Regions from separate parts of the Pseudomonas sp. B19(2017) genome, predicted to be linked through region 2. Evidence: riboswitches for the same ligand, from Rfam matches in the RefSeq annotation. Region 2 holds a riboswitch; each other region holds the start of a gene.

The links. A riboswitch is a leader RNA that binds a small molecule or an ion and turns the genes downstream of it on or off. The one in region 2 is predicted to bind cobalamin.
Region 1: it holds a riboswitch for cobalamin, as region 2 does, so the genes downstream of both, CAF70_RS09980 (ABC transporter substrate-binding protein) here and cobW (cobalamin biosynthesis protein CobW) in region 2, are expected to answer to the same signal.
Region 3: it holds a riboswitch for cobalamin, as region 2 does, so the genes downstream of both, cobO (cob(I)yrinic acid a,c-diamide adenosyltransferase) here and cobW (cobalamin biosynthesis protein CobW) in region 2, are expected to answer to the same signal.

The regions. Positions count from the first base shown of each region.
Region 1 is NZ_NEJR01000005.1:168,981-172,249, reverse strand. It holds gene CAF70_RS09990 (ABC transporter ATP-binding protein) at 1-7, opposite strand, end outside; gene CAF70_RS09985 (iron ABC transporter permease) at 4-1,020, opposite strand; gene CAF70_RS09980 (ABC transporter substrate-binding protein) at 1,020-2,030, opposite strand; cobalamin riboswitch at 2,140-2,338, opposite strand; gene CAF70_RS09975 (DUF1624 domain-containing protein) at 2,367-3,269, opposite strand, start outside.
Region 2 is NZ_NEJR01000003.1:233,855-237,123, reverse strand. It holds gene cobN (cobaltochelatase subunit CobN) at 1-211, opposite strand, end outside; gene cobW (cobalamin biosynthesis protein CobW) at 215-1,282, opposite strand; cobalamin riboswitch at 1,382-1,595, opposite strand; gene CAF70_RS06880 (hypothetical protein) at 1,694-2,053, shown strand; gene CAF70_RS06875 (ATP-binding cassette domain-containing protein) at 2,259-3,269, shown strand, end outside.
Region 3 is NZ_NEJR01000036.1:10,436-13,704, reverse strand. It holds gene CAF70_RS25850 (hypothetical protein) at 1-64, shown strand, start outside; gene CAF70_RS25845 (DUF3077 domain-containing protein) at 441-704, shown strand; gene CAF70_RS25835 (hypothetical protein) at 929-1,507, opposite strand; cobalamin riboswitch at 1,675-1,893, shown strand; gene cobO (cob(I)yrinic acid a,c-diamide adenosyltransferase) at 2,013-2,624, shown strand; gene CAF70_RS25825 (cobyrinate a,c-diamide synthase) at 2,621-3,269, shown strand, end outside.

The DNA.
Region 1 (3,269 bases), on a different contig from region 2:
CTGTCATGGGCGCCCCCGGCGGCTGATCAGGATCAACGCGAAGACCGGTGCGCCGAGCAGTGCGGTGACTACACCAACGGGGATCACCTGGCCGGGGATCAAGGTGCGCGACAGGATGTCGGCGGCAACCAGGAACAGTGCCCCGCCCAGTGCGCTGGCGGGAAGCAGGCGGCTATGCCCGGGGCCGAGCAGCAGGCGCAGGGCATGGGGAATCACCAGCCCGACAAAACCGATGGCGCCGACGATGGATACCATCACCGCGGTCACCAGCGCCGCGCAGCTGATCAGCAGCAACTGGGTGCGCCGCACCGGGATACCCAGCGACGCCGCCGAGTCGGCACCGAAGGTGAAGGCATCCAGCACACGGCGGTGCCACAGGCACACCACCAGCCCGAACAGCGCCACTGGCACGGCCAGCCACACCGAAGGCCACCGCACGCCGCTAAGGTTGCCCAGCAGCCAGAACAGGATGCCGCGCGCCTGCTCGGCGGTAGCCGACTTGGTGATGAGAAGGGCGGTGAGGGCGTTGAACAGTTGCGAGCCGGCGATCCCGGCGAGAATCACCTGGGCGTTGTTGCTGCTGGGGCCGGCTGCGCGGGCCAGCACCAGCACCAGGGCAAACGCTGCCAAGGCGCCAATGAAAGCGCCGCCGGACATGCTCAGCGCCACGCTGCCAAGGCCCAGCAGGCCGACCAGCACCGCACCGGTCGAGGCACCGGCAGACAGCCCCAGCAGGTAAGGTTCGGCCAACGGGTTGCGCAACAGCGCCTGAAGGATCACGCCGCAGATGGCCAGGCCGGCCCCACAGGCCGCCGCAACCAAAGTGCGGGTCAGGCGGTAGTTCCAGATGATGCCGGCATCGATCGGGTCGACCGGGTAGCCGGCCTGCCACAGGTGGTTGGCCAGCACCTGGCCGACCACGCCGGGTGACAGGTTGCTCTCACCGATAGCGGTGCCGGCCAGCAGGGCTATCAACAGAGCGGCCAGGGCAACAGCGATGCAGGGGAACAGGCGCATCATCATTGGGCTGCTTTACCGCTGGCGAAGGCTGCGGACAGTGTCTGCAGGCCGCGGAACAGGCGAATGCCGGCCTGCATGGCGTCGGCGTCGAGGATGATGATGCGGTCGTGCTTCACCGCATCCATGTTGCGCGTTACCGGGTCGCTGCGCAGGAATGCCAGCTTCTTCCGGTAGTCGTCCGCGGGGTAGCGGCGGCGGTCCATGCGGGCGATGATCAGCCAGGTGGGGTTGGCCTTGGCCAGGGTTTCCCAGCCAACGGTCGGCCACTCTTCGCTGGATTCGACCACATTGCGCACGCCGAGGGTGCGCAGCATGAAATCGGCGACCCCCTGGCGTCCCGCCACGTAGGGGTCGATGTGCAGGTCGGCGCTGGAGAACCAGAACAGCGCCGAGGTGGTGGACAGGTCCTTGCCGGCCAGTTGCGCCTTGGCACTGTCCAGGCGGCCTTTGAGCTCGGCGTTCAGGGCCGTGCCACGGTCTGGCACGTCGAAGATTGCCGCCAGCTGGCTGACGCTCTTGTAGATGCTCTCGACCTGGAACGCCTGCAGGCGGGTGCCGTCGGCGCCCACCAGGTTGTCCTTGCCTTCGCAATCCGACGGTAACAGGTAGGTGGGGATGTTCAGTTCGTCGAACTGTTCCCGGGTGCCGACTGCGCCTTGGGCACCGACCATCCATTCGAACTGCACCGTCACCAGCTGCGGGCGCTTGCCTACCACCCCCTCGAAGCTGGGCTCATTGTCGGCCAGGCGCGGCACCTTGTCGTTCTGCGCCTGGTACTCGGGCAGCACATTGTTGAACCACAGCGAGGTGCCCGCCAGTTTGTCGCCCAGCCCCAGCGCGTAGAGCATCTCGGTACCGGCCTGGCCGATGGTGACCGCGCGCTGCGGTGCCTGGGCGAAGGTTTGCGGCTTGCCGCAGTTGTCGAGCGTCAGCGGGTAGTGGGTGGCAGCAGCCTGGGCCAGGCCGGTGAGGCCGAGGCCAGCGAGCAGGGTGGCTAAACGGGGCAGCATGCTGGGCGATCTCCTATCGGACAGTTCGGGTGAGGAACGCACGGACAGGCATCGCCGAGCCCCGCGGTTGGCAGGGGCAACACTGATGGCCAATCCCGGACACCCCGCCGGTTGGTGAATGTAGGCCGGCAGGTCTCCTGACTGGTGCGTCATGGCCTGGCTCCGGCCTTCCCGGGTTGCTGGCCCAGTGGCATCGATGGAGCAGGCTCGGCACCTACAGTTGCGGGGGCAGTTCCGTTTGGCCCGTCATGACGGGCCTGGGATTCCCTGTTAGTTCCGTGATGGAAACCGGCGGCCGGCATGGTAGACCATCGCGCCGCCGGGTGAAAACGCTTTTCAGAAGTACTTAAGCCAGCGGATGTCACGTCGCCGCGCCTTCAGCCGGGCGAACCAGCGCACCGGCAGGTACAGTGAAACCGCCAGCAACACGGCCCCCAGCCACACCGCGGCGATGCCGTCGAAGCCGAAGTAGTCGCCATGGTTGCGGCCGAACAGCGCCACGCTGGCCAGGTACAGCAGCTTCAGCACATACAGGTGCAGCAAATAGAAGAACATGGGGGCCGCGCCGAACACCGCCAGGGCGCTGATCCAGCGGGCCTGGCCAGCGCGTTCGAAGGCGCGCAGCAACAGCAGGCCGCAGCCCAGGGTCAGGGCCAGGAACAGCAGCGACGGTGGGTACTTGGTGATGTTGAAGAAGCTCATCAGGGTTTGCGTGAGGGTTGGGTAAGCGCTCCATGGCGCCTCGCCGTAGCCGTTGAGCAGGCGCAGCACGACAAAGCCCGGCAGCGCGATCAACCCGGCCAGCAGCAGGCGATGCTGGCGCTGGCCGGCATCGCTGCCACGGGCGAACCACGGGCCCAGACCATAGCCCAGGGCAATGACACCGACCCACGGCAGCACCGGGTACGAGGTGCGCAGGCGCAGGCTTTCGGAGAACGCCAGCCAGCCCCGGTCATGCAGTATCGCCCATGGCACATGCAGGGCGGATTCGGCGCCAAAGTGCAGGCCATCGAGCAAATTGTGGCCGGCGATGATGATGGCGCCCAGGGCGATCAGGGCGGCACGTGGCAACCAGACCAGCAACGACAGGGCGATCATGCTGACGCCGATGGCCCAGATCACTTGCAGGTAGATGACGCTGGGTGGCAGCTGGAAGGTCCAGGCGAAGTTGACCAGGGTGAATTCCAGCACCACCAGGAATAGCCCGCGTTTGAACAGGAACGCCGAGACATCGCTGCG
Region 2 (3,269 bases):
ATAGATCGACCGAGGCGTGGTTCTGCACCTGCATCGGGTTGGCCAGGCGCAGGCTGGGGAAATCCTCGGGCAATTGCTCGGCGGTATCGGCGAGCAATGCCAGGTGCGAATCGCCGCTGCAGAGAATCACCAGCTCGGCGGGCGTCTGGCCGAGGTCGGCAATGCTGTCATCCGGCACGAAGCCGCCGGGCTGGGTCCGCAGCAGGTGCATGGGTCAGGCGCCCAGGGCCTGGCGCAGGCGCGCTTCAAGCTGGGCGGCATCGAGGTCCTGGCCGATCAGCACCAGGCGGGTGATGCGCGGCTCGTCGGCGCGCCAGGCGCGGTCGAAGTGCTTGTCGAAACGGGTCCCCACGCCTTGCACCAGCAGGCGCATCGGTTTGCCCGGGATGGCAGCGAAGCCTTTGGCACGCAGGATGCCGAACTCCACAACCAATTGGGTCAGGGCGTCGAGCAGCAGGCTTTCGTCGGCTTCCGGCAGGTCAATGGAGATGGAATCAAAGGCGTCGTGGTCATGATCGTCATGGTCGTCGCCGTCGTGGTGCGAGTCGTGGTGAGTACGGCGGCCATCGATGTGCGCCTCGGACTCGGCACCCACGCCCAGCAGTACTTCCAGTGGCAGCTTGCCGCTGCTGGCTTCGACCACTTTCACCGCTGGCGGCAGTTCTTCGGCGACTTCGGCGCGGACCTTGGCCAGGCCTTCGGCGTCGATCAGGTCGGCTTTGTTCAGCACCACCAGGTCGGCGCTGGCCAGCTGGTCGGCGAACAGCTCGTGCAGCGGCGATTCGTGGTCCAGGTTAGGGTCGAGCTTGCGCTGGGCATCGACCTGGTCCGGGTAGGCGGCGAAGGTGCCGGCAGCCACAGCCGGGCTATCGACCACGGTGATTACCGCGTCGACGGTGCAGGCATTGCGGATTTCCGGCCACTGGAAGGCTTGCACCAGAGGTTTGGGCAGGGCCAGGCCGCTGGTTTCGATGAGAATATGGTCCAGGTCGCCACGGCGTGCCACCAGCTCCCGCATTACCGGGAAGAATTCTTCCTGCACGGTGCAGCACAGGCAGCCGTTGGCCAGCTCGTAGACGCGGCCGCTGGCTTCTTCCTCGGTGCAACCGATGCTGCACTGTTTGAGGATTTCGCCATCGATGCCCAGCTCGCCGAACTCGTTGACGATCACCGCGATGCGGCGGCCCTGGGCGTTGTCGAGCATGTGGCGCAGCAAGGTAGTCTTGCCCGAGCCGAGGAAGCCGGTGACGATGGTGACGGGGAGCTTGGCCAGTGTTTTCATGTCGCATTGCCCTTGGCAGTGTGGCGCGGGCATGCAGGACGACAGCCGCGGGCCAGGTCGGCCGGGCTTGTTCGCCACCGGATCACCCCGCCCGGTTGAAAGTCGAAAACGTGACGAGGCAGGTCTCCTGGCTCGCACCGTTCCATGTGCCCGCTGGAGCAGCAGGCTGGCGGGATGACGCCTTCCCGCGCGCGGGCGCAGTGGCTGTGTCGATCCGTTGTCGGTGCTTACAGTTGCGGGGGCAGCCGCGGCTTGTACCGCGTTCCCGTCTTAGCTTCGGCCTGGCCGAAGAACCTCGAAGTGGCAAGGCTACGCAGTGGCTGGCGGGTGGTCAACCATTGCTGTCGGGCCGGCCGACAACAATTGACGCGACTGCGTTACAGTGGTGGCTTTGAGCAGCGAGGCCCACCGGTGAAACCCCTGAACAAGCGCGATATTGCACGCCTGGAGCGTGAACTGGTGGTTTGCCTGACCGAAGCCTGCGAAACAGCAAAGGCGGAAATCGTTGGTTTCAGCTGGCTTACCCACCGTCTGGCTCCCGAAGATTTTCCGGCCAGCCTGCGCATTACCTGGGTGTTCGAGCGAGAGGCCGACAAGGCCACCGCTTTGGCGGGCGACGCGAAGGTGCGCATGCTGGCGCTGACGGGCCTTGCGCTGGAGCAGGCCGGCATTCAGCTGGACCATCCGGCCTGGCATGTTCGGTTTGACAGTGAAGAGGCCTGCCAGCAGAACCACGGGGGCGACTGGAGCAAGCGCTTGATGGGGCGCTGAACCAGGGCATGCGCGCTCCTACAAGGGCCGCAGTGCATTCGCGGAATCTGTTTTCGCGCGACAACGATGCCTCTTTCCGTTAGGCTACGCATTCCACTTTCACGAGGTGTTCGTCCAATGCGCCATTGATGCCGCCGTCCCTTCGACGGCCAGTCTTCAGCCTCCGGTTCGCCCCGGAGATGTCGCGGCATTTGTGGAGTTGTGCATGACGAACACGTCGATCCTGACGCTGGACAGCGTCTCCTTGGCCTTGCCTGACGGCAGGCTGTTGTTTACCGACCTCAGCGAAACCTTCGACCAACGCCGCACCGGCCTGGTCGGGCGCAACGGCGTGGGCAAGAGCCTGCTCGGGCAGATACTTGCCGGCCAGCGCGAGCCCAGCAGGGGCCAGTGTCGGCGCCTTGGGCGCATCCATCTTCTGGACCAGCAGGTGATCGAGCACAGCACCACGGTTGCCGACCTGGCCCAGGTGGGCTCGGTGCTCGCTGCGCTGGAGCGCATCGAGCAAGGCAGCGTCGCAGCCAGTGACTTCGACACCGTTGGCGAACGCTGGGATATCCGCGAGCAATTGCAGGGGCAGCTGCAACGGCACGGCCTGGGGCAGCTTGACTGGCACCAGCCCGCCCACAGCATGAGCGGCGGTCAGGCCATGCGCGTGGCGCTGGTCGGCGCCTGGCTCAGCGAAGCGGACTACCTGATCCTCGACGAACCGAGCAATCACCTGGACAGCAACGCCCGCGCCCAGTTGCTGGGCATGATCCAGGCCTGGGACCGAGGCCTGCTGGTGATCAGCCACGACCGCAGCCTGCTGGCGCACATGCAGCGCATCGTCGAGTTGTCCAGCCTGGGTTTGCAGGCCTTCGGCGGCGACTACAGCTTCTATTCAGCACAGAAGACCAGCCAGACCGAACAGGCCCAACAGCAACTTGCCCGGCTGAAACAGGAGCAACAACGCCAGGCCCGTGAACGGCAGCGTCAGCGCGAAGACCTGGAGCGTCATCAAGCGCGGGCCGGGCGCCAGGCCAGGTGCGCCAATCAGGCCAGGATACTGCTCGACCGCCAACAGCAGCGCAGCCAGGCCACGGCAGGCAAGCAACGCCGCGATCATCGCGACGCCCGGCAGGCGCTGCAGGGCAAAGTGCGCGACGCCGCCGGCGAAGTGGAGCAGGACATTGCTATTACCCTGCATGCACCTACACCGCAGCGCCATGCAGGT
Region 3 (3,269 bases), on a different contig from region 2:
GATCAAGATCAAGATCAAGATCAAGATCAAGATCAAGAGCAAGAGCAAGCAGGTCTGGTGGTGACTCAATGTGCCAGTGAGATGCGCCGCTGCTCTTGCAAAGGCGGCGTGGAGGCGAGCCCAAGAATCAGATTTAATACCTTTCTTGTAGGCCGTTTCCCAAAGATACTCCCAACGCCTATTCTCTGTTGCGCGCGCCAAATGCGGTCTCTAGTCTCGGCATGTCGTTGACCTTCAATGACCGGGTTAGCCGCCCGAAATCGTCAGACACCGCAGCCGTGCAATACCGAGTAATCGGCATTGGCGCCTTATGGCGGCTGTGCGTGGGGCACCTGCGGGTGCGCCGGGTGCCTGACGTCCCGGTCGGCTAACCCACGTACAGCTGCCACCATACTGTTTAGCCGCTGTTGGTGGTCGCTTCACTACGACAGGAGCCTTAAATGACCACCGAAGAAACGAAATGCACAGTCGGCAAAACCATATTCTTTCAAGGTGAAAACCAGACCCACCCCCTGTTCCGCATCGAACCCGGCATCTCATGCCAGAACGCCCGCGAACAAGCCTCGGAATTGATTGGCTATGCACGGGACCTGACCATCGACGGCCTGATGGAAGACAAGCCAAAGCTGATCTGGGCCGCGCACTACCTTTGCGCCTTGGGCAAAGCGCTGCTGGATGATGCCGAACTCGGCATGATGCGTTAAGGCCTGAAAGGCGCGCAGACCAATCGCGGCATCGGCCGCGCTCCCATGGAGCCGCATATAACTGAAAGGTTTAGCAGGGGCTCTGTGGGAGCGGGCGTGCCCGCGAACACCGGCGCAGCCGGTGCCAGCCACCGCGTTGAATTCTTCGCGGGCACGCCCGCTCCCACATAGGCCACGTCGCGCTTGCGAAACGGGTTCCAGTTCCGGCCTGCGCCGGAGTTGATTCAAGCCTGCTTGAGCAGCAACGCCACCCCCGGGAAATATTGCCCCAGCTCGTTGTGCAACTTGCGATAGGCATAGGGGAAGTACCAGGCGATGGCGCAGGCGGTATGTTTCTGCAAATCTTCTACCAGGTCCTGCAGTTCCTCGGGGCTGGCGTGCTGGCCGGCCTTCCACGGGCTGATGAACAGCGCTCCGGCCTTCAACTGGCTGGGGTAGGCTACCTGGCGGGCGAGGGCAGCGGTCTGCTGCAGGGCGTCGGCCAGGTCCAGTCGGGCGATTTTCGGCCAGCGCTGACTGACACTGAGGTACAGCGCTTCATCGGCACTATTGATCGACAGGTCGCAGCGCGCTTCGTATTCACCTTCATCGCGCTGCTTCTTGCCGGCAAACTGCTGCAGTGCCGCCAGCTCCGCCTGCCAGGCCGCCGCGGCAAGCAACCCGGTATTGGCGGCTGCCCCATGCCAGTACGGTGCTTCGGCATCGCCGGCAAACTGGTTGAACCGGTCGATGCAGTCACCCCAGCGCTCCAGCACCGGGGCGAGAAACTCAAGGCGCGGGTTGTTGATGATCTGGCCTCGCATGCTGCGCTCTCCTGTTGTCGTTGTGATCGCGTTCAGCCGAAAGTGATGGCTATGTGATATCACTGGATCCAGTGTGGCACAACCCGGTGAATTGGCCATTACCCGGGCAATGCCTGTTCGACTGCAAAGCGCCCCGCTTTGATTGACGCTCCCGGTGCAACCCTCTAACCTTCGCGCGTGTTTCAGGTGCCCTGCCAGCCCCGTCTGGGCAGGGTGAAACTGGGAAGCCGGTGGGCGCCAGCATGGCGCGATTCCGGCGCTGCCCCCGCAACGGTAGGTGAGTCGCGGCCGCGCAGAGCCACTGGGTGTATGCCCGGGAAGGCGCGCAGGCCTGGGCCAAGGCCCGCTCACAAGCCCGGAGACCGGCCTGATACTGCCAACGGCATCACGGAGGGTGATGCGCGGTGCACTGTGGCGTCCGGCCACGGCCCCTGCGCGTTCTCCGTTTGCCCGCCTATTACCTGTCGCCGCGCCTTGCCGTGGCGCCAGCCAGCGGAGAACCCTGATGAGCGAACCCACCGAACGCGACGAACGCCACCTGGCGCGCATGCAGCGCAAAAAGGCGATCATCGACGAACGCATCGCCAATTCCCCCAACGAGTGCGGCCTGCTGCTGGTGCTGACAGGCAATGGCAAGGGCAAGAGCAGTTCGGCCTTCGGCATGCTCGCGCGCGCACTGGGCCATGGCATGCAGTGCGGTGTGGTGCAGTTCATCAAGGGCCGCAACAGCACCGGCGAAGAGCTGTTCTTCCGCCGCTTCCCCGAGCAGGTGCGCTACCACGTGATGGGCGAGGGCTTTACCTGGGAAACCCAGGACCGCCAGCGCGATATCGCCGCCGCCGAAGCGGCCTGGGTCGTGTCGCGCCAGTTGCTGCAAGACCCGAGCGTGCATTTCGTGGTGCTCGATGAACTGAACATCGCCCTCAAGCACGGCTACCTTGACCTTGATCAGGTGCTGTCCGATATCCAGGCCCGGCCGCCGATGCAGCATGTGATCGTCACTGGACGTGCCGCGAAACCCGAGATGATCGAGCTGGCCGACACCGTGACCGAGATGGGCATGCTCAAGCACGCCTTCCAGGCCGGCATCCGTGCACAGAAGGGCGTGGAACTGTGAGCCAGCCCCGTCATTGCCCTGCCGTACTGATCGCGGCACCCGCCTCTGGCCAGGGCAAGACCACCGTAACCGCCGCCCTGGCCCGGCTGCACCGCAACCTCGGACGCAAGGTACGGGTGTTCAAGTGCGGGCCCGACTTTCTCGACCCGATGATCCTCGAGCGGGCCAGCGGCGCGCCGGTGTACCAGCTCGACCTGTGGATGATCGGCGCCGGGGAAAGCCGCCGCCTGCTGTGGGAAGCAGCCGGCGAGGCCGACCTGATACTGATCGAAGGGGTGATGGGGCTGTTCGATGGCACGCCGTCCAGCGCCGATCTGGCGCGCCACTTCGGCGTGCCGGTACTGGCGGTGATCGACGGCACGGCCATGGCCCAGACCTTCGGCGCGCTGGCCTTGGGCTTGGCACGCTACCAGGCGGACCTGCCGTTTGCCGGTGTGCTGGCCAATCGGGTAGGCAGCCTGCGCCACGCGCAATTGCTGGAAGGCAGCCTGACCGAAGGTCTGCGCTGGTATGGCGGTTTGTCCCGCGAGCGTGGTATCGAGCTGCCTAGCCGCCACCTGGGGCTGGTCCAGGCCAGCGAACTGAACGACCTGGACGCGCGCCTGGATGCCGCTGCCGAGGCGCTTGGCGCCAGTTGCGATGCTG